DNA from 3 places in the Pseudoalteromonas piscicida genome. Region 2 is predicted to be linked to each of the others. Evidence: predicted binding sites of a transcription regulator. Region 2 holds the regulator's gene; each other region holds the start of a gene.

Region 1 (3,277 bases), 910 kb from region 2:
GCGGCTAAATCTCCTGCTTTTTCAAGTACAGGCCCCGAGGTCGTTTTAATATTAACCTCGAGCTCGTTTGCAACAATATTTGCAAGCGTGGTTTTACCTAAACCCGGCGGACCAAATATCAGTAAGTGATCTAAGGCTTCCTGTCTTGAACGCGCTGCCGCTATAAAAATTTCCATTTGCTTTTTAACATGCGGCTGACCAGTATAATCATTTAGTAATTTAGGTCTAATTGCCCTATCAACTAAATCTTCATTACCTTGGATCTCGGGTTCAATTAATCTATCTGCTTCAATCATAGTTACATCATCGATTTAAGAGCATCTTTAATGATACTCTCGGTCGTCATGCCTTCTCTGTTAACGGCTTTTACCGCTTTTTGTGCTTGAACTTGTTTATACCCTAATGCCATTAAGGCTGCAATTGCTTCATCTGCGGGGGTATCACTTACTGTCGGATGCTCTTGCGGCGCAAGTACAGCAGCATCGCTAAACGGTGTGAGTAAGTCATTGCCAAAGTCTTTTAGCTTATCTTTCATTTCAAGCACTAGGCGTTCAGCAGTCTTCTTACCAACTCCCGGGATCTTAACCAAAGTAGTCGCATCACCATGATTCACGCAGCTAACAAATTGCTCCGCTGACATGCCCGACAAAATTGCAAGTCCGAGCTTTGGACCGACTCCGTTCGCTTTAATTAACGTTCGAAACAATGCACGTGCGATCTTGGTATTAAAACCGAACAGTAACTGCGCATCTTCACGCACCACAAAGTGAGTAAATACTGAAACCGGCTCACCTACGCTCGGTAATTCATAAAAACAGGTCATTGGCATTTGTACTTCGTAGCCTACACCTGCAACATCAATTAATATCTCTGGTGGCTGCTTTTCTAACAGTGTTCCGCTTAATTTTCCTATCATGGTTATCTCAACCTTCCTCTTACGGTTTTACGCGCTGCGCCTGCCATTTTTATTAAGTTTTGCCTTGAGTGCGCGTGACAAATCGCTACCGCCAACGCATCTGCAGCATCAGCTTGGGGTGTGCCAGGCAGCTTTAATATGCGCTTTACCATTTCCTGTACTTGGGCCTTGTCTGCACCACCGGTACCCGCAACGGCTTGTTTAACTTGCCTTGCCGAATATTCACTCACAACCACTGACTGCATGGTCGCTGCAACAATGGCCGCACCTCGCGCTTGACCAAGTTTTAAGGCCGAACTTGGATTGTGCGCAACGAACACTTGCTCAATCGCAAAGTCGCTCGGCGAAAACTGCTCTATGAGCTGTGTGATCCCTTGATAGATCATTTTTAATCGAGTGGGAAAGTCGTGTTCACCAACTTTGATGCAACCGCTCCCCAAATATTGGAACTTTGCACCTTGGTGAGCGATCACGCCATAGCCTGTAAATCTTGACCCCGGATCAATTCCTAAAATGACAGCCAAATGCATCGTCTCATTGTTTTTTGGTTATAATGCCAAAATACTGTATAGATTACCAGTTATAAGCTAGTTCATCTGATCAAAAAAGGCGACCAAAGTCGCCTCTTTTACATCAGGTTGACGAACTTACTCGCCTTCACCTTGCTCTGCTAACTGCTTTTCTATTGAGATAGCAAGCTCTTTTAGCGCATCTGGGTTTGCAGGGCTTGGCGCATCAGTCATCAAGCACGACGCTTGCGTTGTTTTCGGGAAAGCAATAACGTCACGGATATTGTCAGTGCCGCACAATAGCATCACCAAACGGTCAAGACCAAATGCCAAACCTGCATGTGGAGGCGTGCCATATTTCAGTGCGTCGAGTAAGAAACCAAACTTCTCTTGCTGCTCAGATTCTTCAATACCCAGAATTCTAAACGCCGCCTGTTGCATTTCGTTGTTGTGAATACGAACCGAACCACCACCGACTTCGTAGCCGTTAAGTACCATATCGTATGCGTCAGAAAGTGTCCCAGCCGGGTTTGCTTCAAGTTCCGCAGCACTTACGCCCTTAGGTGCAGTAAACGGGTGGTGTACCGCGTGTAGGTTACCTTCGTCGTCTTCTTCAAACATCGGGAAGTCAACAACCCAAAGTGGTGCCCACTTAGTAAGGTCAGTGATTTCTAAATCAAGACCAATCTTCAGACGTAGCGCGCCCATCGCTTCGTTTACGGTATTACGCTTGTCTGCGCCGAATAGAATAATGTCGCCTGTGTTTGCGCCTGTGCGCTCAAGCAGTGCATTGATCACTTCTTCGTTCAAAAACTTAGCGATTGGTGACTGTACGCCGTCGATGCCAGCATCACGGTCGTTCACTTTCATCCATGCAAGGCCTTTCGCACCGTAAATACCTACAAATTTAGTGTATTCATCGATTTGCTTACGTGAAAGTTGTGCGCCACCAGGTACTGCCAATACTGCAACGCGACCTTTTTCGTCGTTAGCAGGGCCGCTTAGTACTTTAAATTCAACGTCTTTTACGATGTCTGCAACGTCGATAAGCTCAAGCGGGTTACGTAGGTCTGGTTTATCCGAACCATATTTGCTCATCGCTTCGCTGTATGGCATCACAGGGAATTCACCCAAATCAACATCTAGGAAAGACTGCCACATTTCGCGGATCATTTTTTCTGTCACGCCACGAACTTGATCTGAGTTCATAAATGACGTTTCGATATCTATCTGAGTGAACTCAGGCTGGCGATCGGCACGTAAGTCTTCATCACGGAAACATTTTACGATTTGATAGTAGCGGTCAAAACCAGACATCATTAGCAGCTGCTTAAATAGCTGCGGCGACTGCGGTAGCGCATAGAAGCTGCCTTTGTGAACACGACTTGGTACTAGATAGTCGCGTGCCCCTTCAGGTGTCGCTTTCGTTAGTACTGGCGTTTCAATGTCTAAGAATGCATTTTCATCCAAGAAACGACGCACGAAGCTACTCGCTTTAGCACGCATCTTAATACGATCGCTCATTTCTAGACGACGTAGGTCTAAATAACGGTATTTAAGACGACGCTCTTCAGAGTTTTGCTGATTGAAATCAAGCGGCAATGGTTCTGAACGATTGATAATGGTTAAGCCAGTACCTAAGATCTCAACTTCACCGGTTGCCATGTCTTTGTTTACTTGGCTTTCAGGACGCGCACGGACAACACCTTTGATCTGAACACAGAACTCTTGGCGCAACGTATTCGCTTTATCCATTAAGCCTTCCACTTCTGGATCGAATACCACTTGCACAAGCCCTTCTCTATCTCTTAAATCGACAAAGATTAGGCCGCCAAGGTCACGACGTTTATTG
Region 2 (3,277 bases):
ATCTATATGATCTTTTATATCTCCAGTAACAACTTTACTCCCTTTCATTGCAGGGAAGACACCTGGTAGCCCAAGCCCCGTGGGTTGATGGCAAGCTGCACAGTAAGCCATGTAAGTTTGTTCGCCGACCTCCATCAACTCTTCTTTCGAAAGAGTTTGTTGGGCTACAGCTTGTGACTCAGCTTCCGCTTTTGCTTTTTCGGCTTTCGCGTCACTGAGCCACCTATCGAATTTATCAGGGCTTACAGCCTCAACGACAACTGGCATAAAGCCATGATCTTTGCCGCATAATTCGGCACATTGTCCCCTGTATATTCCTTCATCATTTACTTTAGTCCATGCCTCATTTATAAAGCCTGGATTGGCGTCCTTCTTCACCGCAAAATCGGGCACCCACCAAGAATGGATGACATCATCTGAGGTCATCAAAAAGCGAACTTTCCTATCGGTGGGAATAACTAAATGCTTATCAACTTCAAGTAGGTAATTTTCATTTTTTTCTTTAAGATCACTAATTTCATCTTTCGGAGTAGAGAGCAAAGAGTAGAACTCAACATCATGCCCCATATACTCATAGTGCCATTTCCACTGAGAGCCTGTGACCTTAATGGTCAGATCAGCTTTACTCGTGTCTTCCATTGCAATAAGCGTTTTTGTGGCTGGTATTGCCATACCAATGAGTATCAGGAAGGGAATTGCAGTCCAAAGTATTTCCACTTTGGTACTTTCATGAAATTGCGCTGCAACAACGCCTTTTGACTTTCTGTGTTTTATAAGCGCCCAAAACATAATCCCAAATACAATCACTCCTATGACACAACATATTAGAAATATGGTCATGTGAAGCTCATACACTTGATGACTAATGTCTGTAACACCTTGCCTCATATTGTAAGCGCTGTTAGCAAGTGAGGGCATGGCGATTAGCACTGCGATGAATGCTACAACTAATCGACAAATTTTCATTTGACGTCTCCTTCAAGACAACTCGTGGTTGTCTTTTGTTATTATTGGATGACTGTCATATTGTCTATTTGTACATAGACTTACTGCACGACTATTAACCAATTAGTCAAAAAACAACCAAAATGCAAGATTTTTGAGAAGACTAACTTTAGAAGCAAAACTGGGGATTATCGGGAGTAAAACGAAGAATGGTGAAAAATAGTATATAAAGATCAGAAAGCTAAAAATATTGCTAGATGAATAAAGTCACTATAATCACCTTACTTTCACACAGTTAGAAAAGTTAATTATTCCTTTCTAAACAAAATATAGTTTAAGCAAGCGCAACTTTATATTTAACGCTACGCTTGCTTTCATAAACTACATCCAGTCAGCGCTTCTAATCACACCTACGGCTAGCCCTTCAATGGAGAAATTTTGATGCTCAAGATCCACTTCAATCGCTTTAAACTCTTCGTTCTCAGCATGCAGAAAAACTTTCTTTCCTTTCTTTTCAAGGCGCTTGACAGTCACATCCTCTTCAACACGAGCAACTATCACTTGCCCATTTTCCGCCACTTGGGTTCTGTGAACCGCTAGTAGATCCCCATCCATAATGCCAATGTCCTTCATACTCATACCATTAACCCTCAAAAGGTAATCTGCATTAGGCTTAAAAAAGCTCGCATCCACATTACAGTGACTTTCTACATGTTGTTCCGCCAGTATGGGTTCGCCAGCTGCAACACGGCCGATAATAGGTAAGCCAAGTTGCTCAGATTCATCCTCTACAAGTCTGATGCCTCGGCTTGCTCCTGGAACCATTTCAATAACTCCCTTTTTCGCAAGCGCTTTTAGATGCTCTTCTGCTGCGTTTGCACTCTTAAAACCCAAAGCATCAGCTATTTCAGCGCGAGTTGGAGGCATGCCAGTATCTTTTATGAATACTTTTATTAATTCAAAGATTTGTTCTTGTCGTTTCGTTAGAGGACGCATTAACTGGTGTTCCATACAGTAGTTTATTTACTGTAAGTATATACAGCTCAAAAAAAATCGCAAATGTTTCTTTATTCGCCATATTTTAAGTGTATTTGTTGATAGCTAACGAAGATATTCTGAACACATGTACTCGCACTTGGAACGACTTTATTAGCGATACTCAACATGTTGTGATCGATATGTGCTCTAGAGAGTGCGGCTTCTAGTGGGAAAAACTTAAGATGGATTGGTATAATTGGTATTATTCACCAGAGCTGAACCCAATAGAGCAAGTATGGAGTTGGCTGCGTCAGCATCATTTAGCGAATCGTTGTTTCAAAGGTTATGAAGATATTGTTGAGAGTTGTAGTGAGGCTTGGAATGACTTTGTATCATGTACAAAACGAGTGGTTAAAATGTGTCAACGTGACTGGATAGAGGTGGGAAAAAGTTAAGATGGATTGGTATTATTCGCAGTTTTCGCGCAATTGGAGCTAAGTTTTCGCCCGCGGCATCATAAAAGTGTTTTGCAATATCTTTATACCGTACTCTCCCGTTAAGGGAGAGGAGTCCATACATCTCCTACCATGTTGCACTGTGCTGATGCTGTGGTAGGAGCGAGTTTACCTCGCGATGTGTTGATTGGCTTGCGAGGTTTTCTATACCCCAAACAGCAAAAAACCCGTCGCATCTCTGCAACGGGTTTCTCTTATTTGGCCCTGGCGATGTTCTACTTTCACATGGGTAATCCACACTATCATCGACGCTGTTTTGTTTCACTTCTGAGTTCGGCATGGGGTCAGGTGGTTCCAAAACGCTATAGTCACCAGGAAAACTGGGGGCAAATGTCTAATGACATCGTGCCTCGCACGAGCATTCCATTTGCGCAAGGTGAACCGATTTCGCGATACCCTGAGGTTGGTCACCTTGTTTAATTCTTAAATCCGGAAAAAGCTTATTAAATTCTTTTGTCTACTTTAGTCTATTAACTTCTGTCGCTTATAAACCACTTTGGCGTTGTATGGTTAAGCCTCACGGGTAATTAGTACGAGTTAGCTTAATGCCTCACAGCACTTCCACATCTCGCCTATCAACGTTGTAGTCTTCAACGGCCCTTCAGTTGACTCTAAGTCAAAGTGAGAACTCATCTCGAGGCTCGCTTCCCGCTTAGATGCTTTCAGCGGTTATCGATTCCGAACGTAGCTACCGGGCAATGCAATTGGCATCACAACCCGAACACCAGCGGTTCGTCCACTCCGGTCCTCTCGTACTAGGAGCAGCCCCTCTCAATTCTCAAACGCCCACGGCAGATAGGGACCGAACTGTCTCACGACGTTCTAAACCCAGCTCGCGT
Region 3 (3,277 bases), 640 kb from region 2:
TACAACTTTGAAATTGAAAGACCCATTGAAAAAGTGCCTGAATTGGAAGCCGCTGCGTTACCTGCCGTGAAACAACCTGAGCCAGAACCAGAGCCGACTATAAGTACAGCTCTCTTAGTCAGTATTATTGTTACTGGCAATTTAGTTGTATTATTGCTCGGATGGTTAGCCATTCGTATTCTGGTGCAAAAAAAGCCAATTAGACTAAAAATACCAATGCCAAAGAATCCATTTAAGAAAACCGAAGAAGTCATTGATCTTGATGATTTAGGGCCATCTGAAAATAGCGCAGCAGGGAATGGCTCAAAAAATGACAAATCAGGTGATATTTTGAACCTTTCAATGAAAGATAACTAAAAAACACGGTTTTTTTTCAAAAAACGGTTGACTCATGAGGGGGTCATTCGTATTATTCACGCCGCTGTCAGGGAGCACACCTTACAGCAAATACTGCAAGAATATGACGCGGAGTGGTAGTTCAGTTGGTTAGAATACCGGCCTGTCACGCCGGGGGTCGCGGGTTCGAGTCCCGTCCACTCCGCCAAATTTCTTCATAGTATCAATAAGTCACGCTGGAGTGGTAGTTCAGTTGGTTAGAATACCGGCCTGTCACGCCGGGGGTCGCGGGTTCGAGTCCCGTCCACTCCGCCAATACTTATTATAAACGTGCATTTGCTTCTTATGGAGTGGTAGTTCAGTTGGTTAGAATACCGGCCTGTCACGCCGGGGGTCGCGGGTTCGAGTCCCGTCCACTCCGCCAACACTTCGAAGCAAAAAATGCGAATACTCAGTGGAGTGGTAGTTCAGTTGGTTAGAATACCGGCCTGTCACGCCGGGGGTCGCGGGTTCGAGTCCCGTCCACTCCGCCAATGTATCGCATAACTATATTCAAGCTTTATGACAGCTTGTTTACTCGCTGGAGTGGTAGTTCAGTTGGTTAGAATACCGGCCTGTCACGCCGGGGGTCGCGGGTTCGAGTCCCGTCCACTCCGCCAACACTAAAACGAGTAAAATAATGTCATTAAGATATCTCTGCGGAGTGGTAGTTCAGTTGGTTAGAATACCGGCCTGTCACGCCGGGGGTCGCGGGTTCGAGTCCCGTCCACTCCGCCATTTAAGATATCTTGCAAATCTATCACTGCGGAGTGGTAGTTCAGTTGGTTAGAATACCGGCCTGTCACGCCGGGGGTCGCGGGTTCGAGTCCCGTCCACTCCGCCAGTTTGCATTTTCTTCTAAGCAAGTTTCCTGTACTATTCACAAAATTAAAAATATAGCCCTACTACAAGTAAAATAAGCATCGCTTGTCGTTTCTCAGCTTAGTGTAAAGAAAGTGGTAGTTCAGTTGGTTAGCTGTTGCCTTAGAGAAAGCGGCCTGTCACGCCGGGGATTGCGGCGGTTCGACGCTTCGATTCGAGTCCCGTCCACCAGTTTGTATTTTCTTCTAAGTAAGCTTCCTTGACCAAAATAAAAAATCAAATAGCTCATTTGCTTTAGTCTTTCCTTTGTCATCACTATCAAGTAACTTATTTTTCAACATAAGCTTATAATAATGTCGTTATAACTTTGCCAGTTGCAGCGAAGTGGTAATTCAGTTGGTTAGCTCTTGCCTTAGAGAAAGCGGCCTGTCACGTCGGGGATTGCGGCGGTTCGACGCTTCGATTCGAGTCCCGTCCACTGGGCCAGTTTGTATTTTCTCTTCTAAGCAAACTTTTCTCTTTATCCGAATAAAGCCAATCTTTATTTAAATTATGTTTTACTGATTACCCCTGTATCACTTCTTCCGAAGTATGACAAAATGGTAGTTCAGTTGGTTAGCTCTTGCTTAAGTGAATAGCACTTTACTGCGCCAGAAGACGATTATCTGCACGCTACATTCATTGTTTTACCTCTCTGCTCTTATCTACTTTTATACAATTACTCTTTGCGAATCTAATTTCTCCTAAGCAAGCCAGGATTGAACTAAAGCACAAATCATGGTCACTTTTTAACTAGCCTCTTTTCTAGCGATCTACTTGCGATCTGTCTTTATTTAAATATACTGTATATATAAACAGTATTTGGTGATGTATGGCTAACTATATAGATCTTCTTGAGCGTAAAAACTTGCTTTGGCGTGGGCGTGGACAGGCCGTGCAGCATGATGTCGTCAGTACTCGCTTTGCTGCACTTGATGATGTGCTGTGTGGTGGTTGGCCGCAACAAGGTGTGATTGGTGTAAAAACTGCAATGGGAATAGGGGAGTTAAGGTTGATATTCCCCCATTTTGTAGATGATAACCGGCTGAAGGTATTAATTAACCCTCCAGGGCAAATACATGCTGCGGCACTGCATTATTTATCGTTAGACCTGAGTGAATTTATGATATTACAGCCTCCAAGTGAAAAAGAAGCGCTATGGGCTGCGGAACAATGTGTAAAAAGTGGTGTGTGTAGTGCGCTTGTACTTTGGCACGAAGCGCTTTTTATTGCGGCTGTAAAGCGTTTGCAGTTAGGTGCACAAGCGGGGAATTGTAGGTTATTTGTTTTACATCAAGCGCAGTACACCCAGACTTTACCATTTACGCTTTCAGTGGCTTTACAGGCACAGCAAAGCGGTTTGGATGTAATAGTAAAGAAGCACAAGGGCACTTTGCGCATCGCAGCCTTAAACTAGAAAATACCAACTATTGGCCAGAGCTTGAAAAGCCTAGTCTACCTCATGTTAGCGATAATATAGTTGCATTTTCTAGCGATGAGCGACGTTTAACGAGCTAGCTATGTGGTTATATCTCTATTTTCCTATGCTGCAACTAGAGGGAATGACACAGCAAACGGTTTCCAGTGATTTTGTTACACCCGTTGTTATTATTGATGGCCGCAAAAACCAGATAGTGCAGCTGAATAATGCAGCGCAGCAGCGAGGTATAAAAATAGGAATGGGCCTTGGGACTGCTTGTGCATTGTGTACACAGCTTCATGTTTTGCCCTACGACGACCTCCTAGAAAGACAGCAGCTACTAGAAATTGCCAATATGCTGTATCAAGTAAGTGCAGATATTGTAATAGATGAGCCCAATGGCCTTGTGCTTAAAGTAGATTCTATGCTGTCGCTCTATCATGATCTACCAAGTTACTGGCAAATGATATCTCAACATTTAGCGCAACTTGGTATGAGTTACTATTATGGCACTGGTGAGTCCACAATAATGGCCAAGCTATTGGCGCGAGAGCATTGCAATGTGCTTGTGTTAACGCCGTGCCAAAAGCGTCATTACTTGGGGAAAATAGGACTAACACG

What was found. The regulator LexA, encoded in region 2, represses DNA repair genes until DNA is damaged. The targets are predictions, from matches to a motif close to TACTGTATNNNNATACAGTA.
Region 1: a site for LexA is predicted at 1,479-1,498, ahead of ruvC (crossover junction endodeoxyribonuclease RuvC). Genes of this name have one in related genera too.
Region 3: a site for LexA is predicted at 2,038-2,057, ahead of imuA (translesion DNA synthesis-associated protein ImuA). Genes of this name have one in related genera too.

The regions. Positions count from the first base shown of each region.
Region 1 is NZ_CP021646.1:1,264,112-1,267,388, reverse strand. Features, by position in the region: gene ruvB (Holliday junction branch migration DNA helicase RuvB) at 1-296, opposite strand, end outside; gene ruvA (Holliday junction branch migration protein RuvA) at 299-916, opposite strand; gene ruvC (crossover junction endodeoxyribonuclease RuvC) at 919-1,440, opposite strand; gene aspS (aspartate--tRNA ligase) at 1,564-3,277, opposite strand, start outside.
Region 2 is NZ_CP021646.1:356,295-359,571, reverse strand. Features, by position in the region: gene coxB (cytochrome c oxidase subunit II) at 1-966, opposite strand, end outside; gene lexA (transcriptional repressor LexA) at 1,327-1,941, opposite strand; partial or broken gene B1L02_RS01660 (transposase) at 2,187-2,378, shown strand; rRNA gene rrf (5S ribosomal RNA) at 2,641-2,754, opposite strand; rRNA gene B1L02_RS01650 (23S ribosomal RNA) at 2,945-3,277, opposite strand, start outside.
Region 3 is NZ_CP021646.1:996,390-999,666, forward strand. Features, by position in the region: gene B1L02_RS04715 (TIGR03503 family protein) at 1-357, shown strand, start outside; tRNA gene B1L02_RS04720 (tRNA-Asp) at 468-544, shown strand; tRNA gene B1L02_RS04725 (tRNA-Asp) at 575-651, shown strand; tRNA gene B1L02_RS04730 (tRNA-Asp) at 684-760, shown strand; tRNA gene B1L02_RS04735 (tRNA-Asp) at 793-869, shown strand; tRNA gene B1L02_RS04740 (tRNA-Asp) at 919-995, shown strand; tRNA gene B1L02_RS04745 (tRNA-Asp) at 1,037-1,113, shown strand; tRNA gene B1L02_RS04750 (tRNA-Asp) at 1,143-1,219, shown strand; gene imuA (translesion DNA synthesis-associated protein ImuA) at 2,069-2,653, shown strand; gene B1L02_RS04760 (Y-family DNA polymerase) at 2,757-3,277, shown strand, end outside.